DNA from 3 places in the Janthinobacterium sp. 67 genome. Region 2 is predicted to be linked to each of the others. Evidence: predicted binding sites of a transcription regulator. Region 2 holds the regulator's gene; each other region holds the start of a gene.
The links. The regulator HrcA, encoded in region 2, represses chaperone genes, less so after heat shock. The targets are predictions, from matches to a motif close to TTAGCACTCNNNNNNNNNGAGTGCTAA.

Region 1: groES (co-chaperone GroES) is a predicted target of HrcA. The motif match lies at 2,069-2,095, and genes of this name have one in related genera.
Region 3: rpoH (RNA polymerase sigma factor RpoH) is a predicted target of HrcA. The motif match lies at 1,759-1,785, and genes of this name have one in related genera.

Annotation. Positions count from the first base shown of each region.
Region 1 is NZ_PGES01000001.1:2,916,071-2,919,348, reverse strand. It holds gene groL (chaperonin GroEL) at 1-1,488, opposite strand, end outside; gene groES (co-chaperone GroES) at 1,539-1,829, opposite strand; gene CLU90_RS13130 (hypothetical protein) at 2,345-3,091, shown strand; gene CLU90_RS13125 (DUF904 domain-containing protein) at 3,248-3,278, shown strand, end outside.
Region 2 is NZ_PGES01000001.1:3,667,787-3,671,064, forward strand. It holds gene CLU90_RS16515 (outer membrane protein assembly factor BamE) at 1-179, opposite strand, end outside; gene fur (ferric iron uptake transcriptional regulator) at 375-806, shown strand; gene hrcA (heat-inducible transcriptional repressor HrcA) at 855-1,871, opposite strand; gene CLU90_RS16530 (HAD family hydrolase) at 1,974-2,699, opposite strand; gene CLU90_RS16535 (hypothetical protein) at 2,944-3,278, shown strand, end outside.
Region 3 is NZ_PGES01000001.1:5,060,528-5,063,805, reverse strand. It holds gene CLU90_RS22775 (cell division ATP-binding protein FtsE) at 1-635, shown strand, start outside; gene ftsX (permease-like cell division protein FtsX) at 632-1,552, shown strand; gene rpoH (RNA polymerase sigma factor RpoH) at 1,945-2,838, shown strand; gene CLU90_RS22760 (hypothetical protein) at 2,928-3,194, opposite strand.

The DNA.
Region 1 (3,278 bases), 750 kb from region 2:
GGCTGGGTCCAGAACGCCCATTTCCACCATGTCGCCATACGTGCCGTTGGCAGCGTTGTAGCCGTAGTTGCCCGTGCCAGCCAGTACGGCTGCCACGACGACCGAAGCTTCTTCGCCTGCGTTTTGCACGATCATGCGCAGTGGCTCTTCCATTGCGCGCAGGACGATCTTGATACCGGCGTCTTGATCAGGATTGTCGCCCTTGACCGTGATGTTGGCGCGTGCGCGCAGCAGGGCTACGCCGCCGCCTGGCACGATGCCTTCTTCCACGGCAGCGCGGGTCGCGTGCAGTGCATCTTCAACGCGGGCTTTTTTCTCTTTCATTTCGACTTCGGTGGCTGCGCCAACCTTGATCACGGCAACGCCGCCAGCCAGTTTGGCGACGCGCTCTTGCAGTTTTTCACGGTCGTAGTCCGAGGTCGCTTCTTCGATCTGTACACGCACTTGTTTTACGCGTGCTTCGATCGAGGCAGCTTCGCCGGCGCCATCGATGACGATGGTGTTTTCCTTGCCCACTTCGATGCGTTTCGCTTGGCCCAGTTCGGCCAGGGTCACTTTTTCCAGGGTCAGGCCGACTTCTTCAGCGATCACTTGGCCGCCGGTCAGGACAGCGATGTCTTCCAGCATGGCTTTGCGGCGGTCGCCGAAGCCAGGTGCTTTCACTGCGCAGGTTTTCAGGATGCCGCGGATGTTGTTCACAACCAGCGTGGCCAGCGCTTCGCCTTCGATGTCTTCCGCGATGATCAGCAGTGGACGGCCAGCTTTTGCGACTTGTTCCAGTACCGGCAGCAGGTCACGGATGTTCGAGATTTTCTTGTCGCACAACAGGACGAATGGGCTGTCCAGTACGGCAACTTGTTTCTCCGGGTTGTTGATGAAGTATGGCGACAGGTAGCCGCGGTCGAACTGCATGCCTTCAACGATGTCCAGCTCGTCGTTCAGCGACTTGCCGTCTTCTACGGTGATGACGCCTTCCTTGCCGACTTTTTCCATCGCTTCAGCGATACGCTCGCCGATCGAGTAGTCCGAGTTCGCCGAGATCGCGCCAACCTGGGCGATTTCCTTGGTCGTGGTGCAAGGACGGGCGATTTTCGCCAGTTCTTCGACGGTCGCAGCAACAGCCTTGTCGATACCGCGCTTCAGGTCCATCGGGTTCATGCCGGCGGCAACGAACTTCATGCCTTCGCGCACGATGGCTTGTGCCAGCACGGTGGCGGTGGTGGTGCCGTCGCCGGCGTTGTCGCTGGTGCGGGAAGCAACTTCCTTGACCATTTGCGCGCCCATGTTCATGAGCTTGTCTTTGAGTTCAACTTCTTTCGCTACCGACACACCATCCTTGGTGACGGTAGGGGCGCCGAACGAGCGCTCCAGGACCACGTTGCGGCCTTTCGGGCCCAAGGTGACTTTGACTGCGTTGGCGAGGATATTGACGCCTTCGACCATCTTGGCGCGCGCTGCGTCGCCGAATACTACTTCTTTAGCTGCCATGTTCAATTCTCCAGAAATTTCGGAATGAGTTATCTAAAACGTGGAAACAATTACTTGACGACGATCGCCATGATGTCTTCTTCGCGCATGACCAGCAGCTCATCGCCGTCAACTTTGACGGTTTGGCCGGCGTACTTGCCGAACAGGACGCGGTCGCCCACTTTGACATCCAGAGGACGGACTTTGCCGTCGTCGAGAATCTTGCCATTGCCTACGGCAAGGACTTCGCCTTGATCCGGTTTTTCAGCAGCTGCATCAGGAATGATGAGGCCGGACGCAGTCTTGGTTTCCTGGTCGAGGCGTTTGACGATGACGCGATCGTTCAATGGGCGCAGATTCATACAAAACTCCTTAAAGTTCAATGGATAAGTGTTGCTGAATGAATACATGCCTGGCACAGCGCCAGGCGTGCTTTCAGTGACCGCCGTTGAAAGCAGCCCGCAACGGTCAAGCAAACCCCATGGCATCGTTGCGTGCCGGCTTGAGCAGTGGTGCATCGCGGCGTCGCCCACCGCGTAGCGTTCCCTGCTGTTGTCCGGCATGCACCATCATGTCCTGAGGATTGCTACGAAAGAGTTTGTTAGCACTCTCTACTAACGAGTGCTAATTATAGGGACGGTAGGGGGCTTATTCAAGGGGAACATATTGATACTTGTTCCGCGCAGCCTGCATTTACACAGGGTTTGCGCAAACGCAAGCCTCGTTCCCGGGCGTCAGCAACAGGCGCGACTCTAGCATGCCCGTCGGGCGGACGGCGTTCCTGTACGCAAAGGAAACAGAGTTTTGCTATGGATTTTGATAAGATGATTAGAATTGCATATCAATATCGCCATTCGCACCTGAAAGCTCACTCATCATGCCATCGACTCTTTCCCGTCCCGCCCTGCGCCTGCTGGGCGCCGCCGTCCTCGGTTTCGCCTGCCTGGGCAATGCCGCCGCGCAAACGCCCACCATCGCCGACGAGATCACGGTGGCCACCCTGACGCCGCAGCAAAAGGAAATGCTGCTTAACGAGCTGTTCAAGGACTTGAACAAGGATGACGACGACCAGGAAGCGCACGTGTGGGACAACGGCGGCGAGCGCGGCGTGATGGTCAAAGTCAGCTATAACTTCAGCAACTCGGGCATGACGGAGCACAGCCTGAAGGCGCACGTGTGCCGCGACCTGACATTCGTCGTCACGGCGGCTGGTAAAACGCAGGACTTGAGCCGGCGCACCTGTTCGCAGAGCAGCGGCCGCTGGGACGTGCAGGGCAAGGACCCGGCGCCCGTCGTGTATCCGCCTTTCCTGTCCGACGTGACGGTGGCCAAGCTGAATGCCAAAGAGCAGGCAGCGCTGCTGAAGGCGGCCGTGCGCACCCTGAAGGATGAAGAGGATGGCAAGAGCCGCCAGTGGAGCAACAAGGGCTTGGGCAATGCGCAGCCGCTGGCAGTGCGCCTGACGCCCTCGGGCACGGACGCCAAACCCGGCAGCTACAGCCGTACTTGCCGCGATTTGACGATGGTGCTTGACGGCAAGGGCGGACAACAGACCTTGACGCGCCGCTCTTGCGAAAACCGCTATGGCGGACTCGATATCGAAGCCGATTACGTCGACGAGTAAAACGCTGCCATCGCGGCGCCCGCAGATGCGCGCAGTTGGCGAAAAGCGCCGGAAAAAGTGTGTATTGTCCGCCAACTGCCCTGCATTGATGTAAATATGTGTGACAGCGGCGTGATTCGATTGACGCCCATGGAGCGTCCGCCCTATAGTGGCGGAATGATTTCCGAATTCAACGAATTATCCGACA
Region 2 (3,278 bases):
TGAATGTCAGGACGGTAGGGCGAGAAAAACCACATGAATTTTTGCAGCGGCGTGATGGTGGTCGTTTGTGCGCCCTGTTCGGGAACCACTTCCTTGCCTTCTTTTTGAGCAGCTGCCGGCTTTTCGCCAAGAATGCCACGGCTGGCGCAGCCGGACATGGCCAGCGCGACACACACCATGCCTGCCACGACTGGTGCTCGGAATGAAATACGGTGCCAGAGAGATGGCAATACAGCCGGTGTTACGCGCATAAATGACCTCAATTTGATGAACAAAACGCCAGGAGTGACCGGCCCGCCAAAAAATGCATATTTTGGCACTCCCCGACAAAACGCTATATGATAAAGCACCTGACCCACATACGAGCAACAAACATGAGTAACAATCCTAGTGATCTCAAGGCAAGCGGCCTGAAAGCCACCCTGCCACGGCTGAAGATACTCGATATCTTCCAGAGTAGCCCGGTACGCCACCTGACCGCGGAAGACGTCTACAAGATTCTGCTGGCCGACAATATGGATGTCGGCTTGGCAACTGTCTACCGTGTCCTGACCCAATTCGAACAAGCCGGATTGCTCAACCGCAACCATTTTGAAACCGGCAAGGCGATTTTCGAACTCAACGAAGGCTCCCACCACGACCACCTGGTGTGCCTCGACTGTGGCCGCGTCGAAGAATTCTTCGACGAAGAGATCGAAATCCGCCAGCAAAAAGTGGCTGAAGAGCGCGGCTTCAAGATCGCCGAACACGCGCTGGCCATCTACGGCAACTGCACCAAGACGGCTTGCCCGCACAAAACGGCCTGACCCAGGCTTGCCGCTCCCACGGGGCGGCTGGCTTGGCAGGCAGTACGGTCAATGATGGCTCAGTGCGTTCGACAGCAACTTGGCCGTAATATCGACAATCGGGATGACGCGCTCGTAAGCCATGCGCGTCGGTCCGATCACTCCCAACGTTCCCACGATCTTGCCGTTGACTTCATACGGCGCCGTCACCACGCTCATTTCATCCATCGGCACGAGCTTCGATTCGCCGCCGATGAAAATCTGCACGCCCGTCGCCTTGCTCGACACGTCGAGCAGCTGCATCAAGCCCGTTTTTTGCTCGAACATGTCGAACATCTGGCGCAGCGAATGCATATTCGATGACAGATCGCTCACGCTGAGCAAGTTGCGCTCGCCGGAAATCACCATGTCGTCGCTATGGTCGGCCATCGCTTCGCTGCCCGCCTCCACGGCAGCCTGCATCAGGCTGCCCATATCGTCGCGCAACTGGCGCAGTTCGCCCTGCAGGCGCACGCGCACGGCGTCGAACGACAGGCCGCCATAATTCTGGTTGATGTAGTTAGCCGATTGCACCAGTTGCGCCGGCGTATAGTCGGCCTCCGTCAGCAATAGGCGGTTCTGCACGTCGCCGCCGGGCGCGACGATGACAAGCAGGATGCGTTTTTCGGACAGGCGCAGAAATTCGATTTGCTGGAACACGGATTCGCGGCGCGGGCTAAGCACGACGCCGGCAAACTGCGACAGCGACGACAGCATCTGCGCCGCGTTGGCGATGGTCTTTTGCGGCTGCGGCGTCTGCAGGCGCATGCGCGACTCCACCATATGTTCGTCCATATGCTGGACCGTCAGCAAGGTGTCGACAAAGATGCGGTAGCCGCGCGGCGTGGGGATGCGTCCGGCCGAGGTGTGCGGGCTGGCCACATAGCCGAGCTCTTCCAGGTCGGCCATGATGTTGCGGATCGTGGCCGGCGACAGGTCGAGGCCGGATATTTTCGACAAGGCGCGCGAACCGACCGGCAGGCCGTCGGCGATATATCGCTCGACCAGGGCTTTCAGCAGTGTTTGGGCACGTGTATCGAGTTGCATGGTGTCTTAGTTAAGCAAGTATTTTGTTAAGCAAGCGGCAACGAAAGCGGCCGAACGTGCATCAACAGCGCCTATTATGCACGTTCGCCCGTCCAGCGGCGATCAATCTTCCAGTTGTCCTTGCAGCCACAGCAGCAATTCATCGAAGTTGGCGCAGATGGCGTCGGGCTGCACGCCGGCGGCCAGGTGGGCGTCGCTGCCCTTGCGGTTCATCCACACGGCACGCATGCCCGCCCCTTGCGCGCCCGTCACGTCGAAGTATAAATCGTCGCCGACATACACAGCTTCATGGGGCGCCACGCCCAACGCGGCGCAGCCGGCCAGGAAGATGCTGGCATCGGGCTTGGCCACGCCGAAATCGCTGGCGGCAATCGATACCTTGAAATGCTGCGCCAGGCCGATAATTTCAAGATCCGCATTGCCATTCGAAATCGAACCGACCAGCATGCGCTGGCCCATCCAGGCCAGGCCAGGCAAGACATCGTCATATGGCTGCACGCGATGGCGCGCCGCCATGAACTGCGCGATGGCGCCATCGACGAGGGCCGGATCCTCGCCCGCCGCCTCGAAGGCGGTCAGCAGGCCCGCGCGGCGCAGCTCGATCAGGTTGCCATGGAAATGCGGTTGTTCATTCAGCATGGCCAGACGGTGCTGGCGCAGCACCTCGATGGAAAACTGCTGCGCCACCTTGGGCGCATGCGCGGCCAGCCAGTCGTGCAGCAAGGTTTCGGCGGCGGCAATCACGGGCGCGATGGGCCACAAGGTATCGTCGAGGTCGAACAGGATGGCCTTGGGCGGCACGGCAGGTTTTACAGGAGCAAGAGACATGGGATTCACGGTGGATGCCGCGCCACAGTGCGCAGCCTGCATCTATTGTCGCATTGATCGCCACAGCCAGCATGGCTGCGCCCCCATGAAATGGGGCCGGGCCAGCGCTTCCCGGCGAAAAATTGTTACAGGGTGATACAAGGCAAGATCATCGAGCTTGCCAGATAGACTAAAATAGGCGCCATTCCAATGCGGCGCCAGCGTCCGCGTTGCGCTACCCAACCTAATTCGTTTTGGAGAATGTATGAAAAATTTGTACCTGCGCTCGATGCTGGCGGCGGCTTGCGCCGTCACATTGGCGGCTTGCGGCGGCAGCGGCGGCAACCTGTATCTGAGTGGCCAAGTCTCCAATCTGGCAAAAGATGGCCTGATTCTCCTGAACAATGGCGAACGCTTGCCGGTCTCCGCAGGTCAGACTTCCTTTGTTTTCACCAAGCTGGTCAACACCGATGACCGCTACGACATCAGCATCGCACAACAGCCCAAAGGCGCCGTGTGCACGATTACCAATGGCGCAGGCAAGGCATCGAGCTATACCGTGACCACGGCCTTCGTCAGCTGCCAGACCAATTCCTATCC
Region 3 (3,278 bases), 1.4 Mb from region 2:
CCGGCGCCGGCAAATCCACCCTGCTGAAAATGATCGCCGCCATGGAACGCCCCACGTCGGGCAAGCTGATCGTCAATGGCCAGGACATGGCCAAGATCAAGCCGGCAGGCGTGCCGTTTTTGCGCCGTAACATGGGCCTGATCTTCCAGCAGCAAAAATTATTGAACGACCGCTCCATCCTGGCCAACGTCATGCTGCCGCTGCTCGTCGTCGGCGCCCACAAGGCGGCCGCCGAGCAGCGCGCGCGCGCCGCACTCGACAAGGTGGGATTGCTGGACCGCGCCATGGCGCGTCCGCTGTCGCTGTCGGGCGGCGAGCAGCAGCGCGTATCGATCGCGCGCGCCATCGTCAACCGGCCGCAGATCATCCTGGCCGACGAACCGACGGCCAACCTGGACCGCGCCAGCGCCAACAAGGTGCTCGACGCCCTGAAGGCCTTCCACTCCGTGGGCGTGACCTGCCTCATTTCCAGCCATGACGAACAGATGCTCGACGCCGCCGCCCGCGTGATCCACCTGAAGAACGGCCAGCTGGTGGCCATCGACAAGGCCACGCAGGCGCCCGTCTTCGCGCCGCCCGATCCCAATTTTGCGCCATCGCCCGACCAGGACGACGCGCAGGGAGAACAGTCATGAGAGGCTGGTTCCGGCAACACCGTTTCGCGCTGGGTTCGGCGCTGATTCACCTGCGCAAGTCGCCGGGCGGCTTCCTGTTGAACGTCGTCGTGGTCGCCATCGCGCTGTCGCTGCCGTTCGCCGGCTTGACCATGCTCGACAACGTGCGTCCCATGTCGGAACAGATGTCGGTCGATCCGGAAATCAGCGTCTTCCTGAAGATCGACACGCCGCGCGAGCAAGCCGTGGCCCTGGCCAGTTCCATGCGCAAGATCGTCGGCGAGCAAAAGGCGAAGATCGTCTTCATCCCGCGCGAACAGGCGCTCGATACCCTGAAAAACAAGAATGGCCTGGCAGACGTGCTCAGCACCCTGGGCGACAATCCCCTGCCCGACAGCTATGTGCTGAAACTCGATGCCTTCAGCAGCGCCAGCGAAGCGCGGGACGTCGACGCGGTGGCGGAACAGCTGCGCCACTTGCCCGGCGTGGAATCGGCGCAGGTCGATTCGGCCTGGGTCAAGCGCCTGGCGGCCCTGCTGGGCGTGCTGCGCCTGGTGCTGCTGCTGCTGGCCATCACCCTGGGCGTGGCCGTGATCGCCGTGGTCTTCAATACCATCCGCCTGCAGGTGATGCAGCAGCGCGATGAAATCAGCATTTCGAAACTGATCGGCGCCACGGACACCTTCATCCACCGCCCCTTCTATTACACGGGCGCCCTGCTGGGCCTGTGTGCCGGCGCGCTGGCCCTGGGCGCCGTCGCGCTGGCCTTGCAACCGCTCAATACCGCGATTGCCGAATTTGCCCGCCTGTACGCGTCCGAATTCCAGCTGGTGCCGCTGGCGCCGCTGCCGATGGCCGGCTTGCTGGCCGTCAGCGCCGGCCTGGGCCTGATCGGCGCCTTCCTCTGCGTGCAGCGCCACCTGGCGCGCCTGAACTGACCTTCCCTTCCATGGCGGCGCCTGCGGTGCCGCCATGCGCCTCACCCTCCCCATCTGCTGTTATCTTGATGTTTAGCAAGTATTCTTAAGGTTCGCTTCAGCCAGAGGTCGTAGACTGGTTACGTGTTCAAATCGCTGTTCAGAGATATATATCAAGCATTAACCCGCCATAGTATTTAGGCTATCAGGACGATTAAATGTGCTGATTGGCACTCTCAAGCAGAGAGTGCTAATATAGGGACATACCAAAGGCAGTAGCGCCATGGACGCCAGATGAAGATGGTGCCGCGCTCTGCAAAGTGCAAGACCGAATACGCAAACAGACAACAGGACCACGTCGCGTGACGTGGCCAACTGGAACAAAGCAAGACTACGAGGGAGAAAACATGACTATGATGTCCGCAACGTCCGCATTGGTTCCGACCAAAAGTAATGCGCTGGGCCTCGGTTTCACTGGCAATCTGGGCAATATCGACGCCTATATTTCGGCCGTGAACCGCCTGCCCATGTTGACCCACGACGAAGAAATTTCGCTGGCGAAACGCCTGCGCGAAAAAAATGACCTGGCCGCCGCGCAAGAGCTGGTGCTGTCGCACCTGCGCCTGGTGGTCTCGATTGCCCGCGGCTACCTGGGCTATGGCTTGCCGCATGCCGACCTGATTCAGGAAGGCAATATCGGCTTGATGAAAGCCGTGAAACGTTTCGATCCGGACCAGGGCGTGCGCCTGGTGTCGTACGCCATGCACTGGGTGAAAGCCGAGATGCACGAGTACATCCTGAAAAACTGGCGCCTGGTCAAGGTCGCGACGACGAAGGCACAGCGCAAGCTGTTCTTCAACCTGCGCAGCCACAAGACGGGCCTGGACGCGATGACGCCGAAGCAGATCGATGCGCTGGCCAAGCTGCTCGACGTGAAGCGCGAAGAAGTGATCGAGATGGAAACGCGTTTGAGCGGCCGCGACATCGCGCTGGAATCGCCGACCGACGATGAAGACGACAAGTTTTCACCGATCGCCTACCTGTCGTCGGAGCAAAGCGAGCCGACCAAGGTGCTGGAAGCGGAACAAGTGACGCGTTTGCAATCGGAAGGCCTGGAAACGGCCTTGAGCAAGCTCGACGCCCGTTCGCGCCGCATCATCGAAGCGCGCTGGCTGGCCAACGACGACGGCTCCGGCGCCACCTTGCACGCGCTGGCGGACGAGTTCGGCGTATCGGCCGAACGCATCCGTCAAATCGAAGTGGCGGCGCTGAAAAAAATGAAGGGCGCCCTGGCCGCCTACGTGTAATCGCCAGCCATGCCGCAATGTAAAAGGCGCCGCGAGGCGCCTTTTAGTTTTACAAATGATGTTTATCAACAGATAAACATGGTCGGCCGTTAAGCTGCAGCCAAGCCTTTGGTGATCAGCTCGGCGACCACTTCATTCAGATCCACGCCGCGTTCCTTGGCCAGGGTCTGCAATTGCAAGACCAGATCGCTGTTCAGCTTGACGGCGAATGGCACCAGGCCCAGGGCCTGGTCGCGCTTGCGCTGCTCGCGGCGGTCGACGACGACCGCTTCCTTACCGAATGCACCGGCGCCGGGAACATTCATCTTTCCCATCAGTTTCTTGGCATCGCTTTTGGCCAGGTCGGTTTTTTTCATGGTTGTTTCCTGATTTTCAAAACAGCCATTTTACGCAGTAATCGGCGCGCCGCGTGGCCGGCGCGTCAATTCATCGGCAGCGCG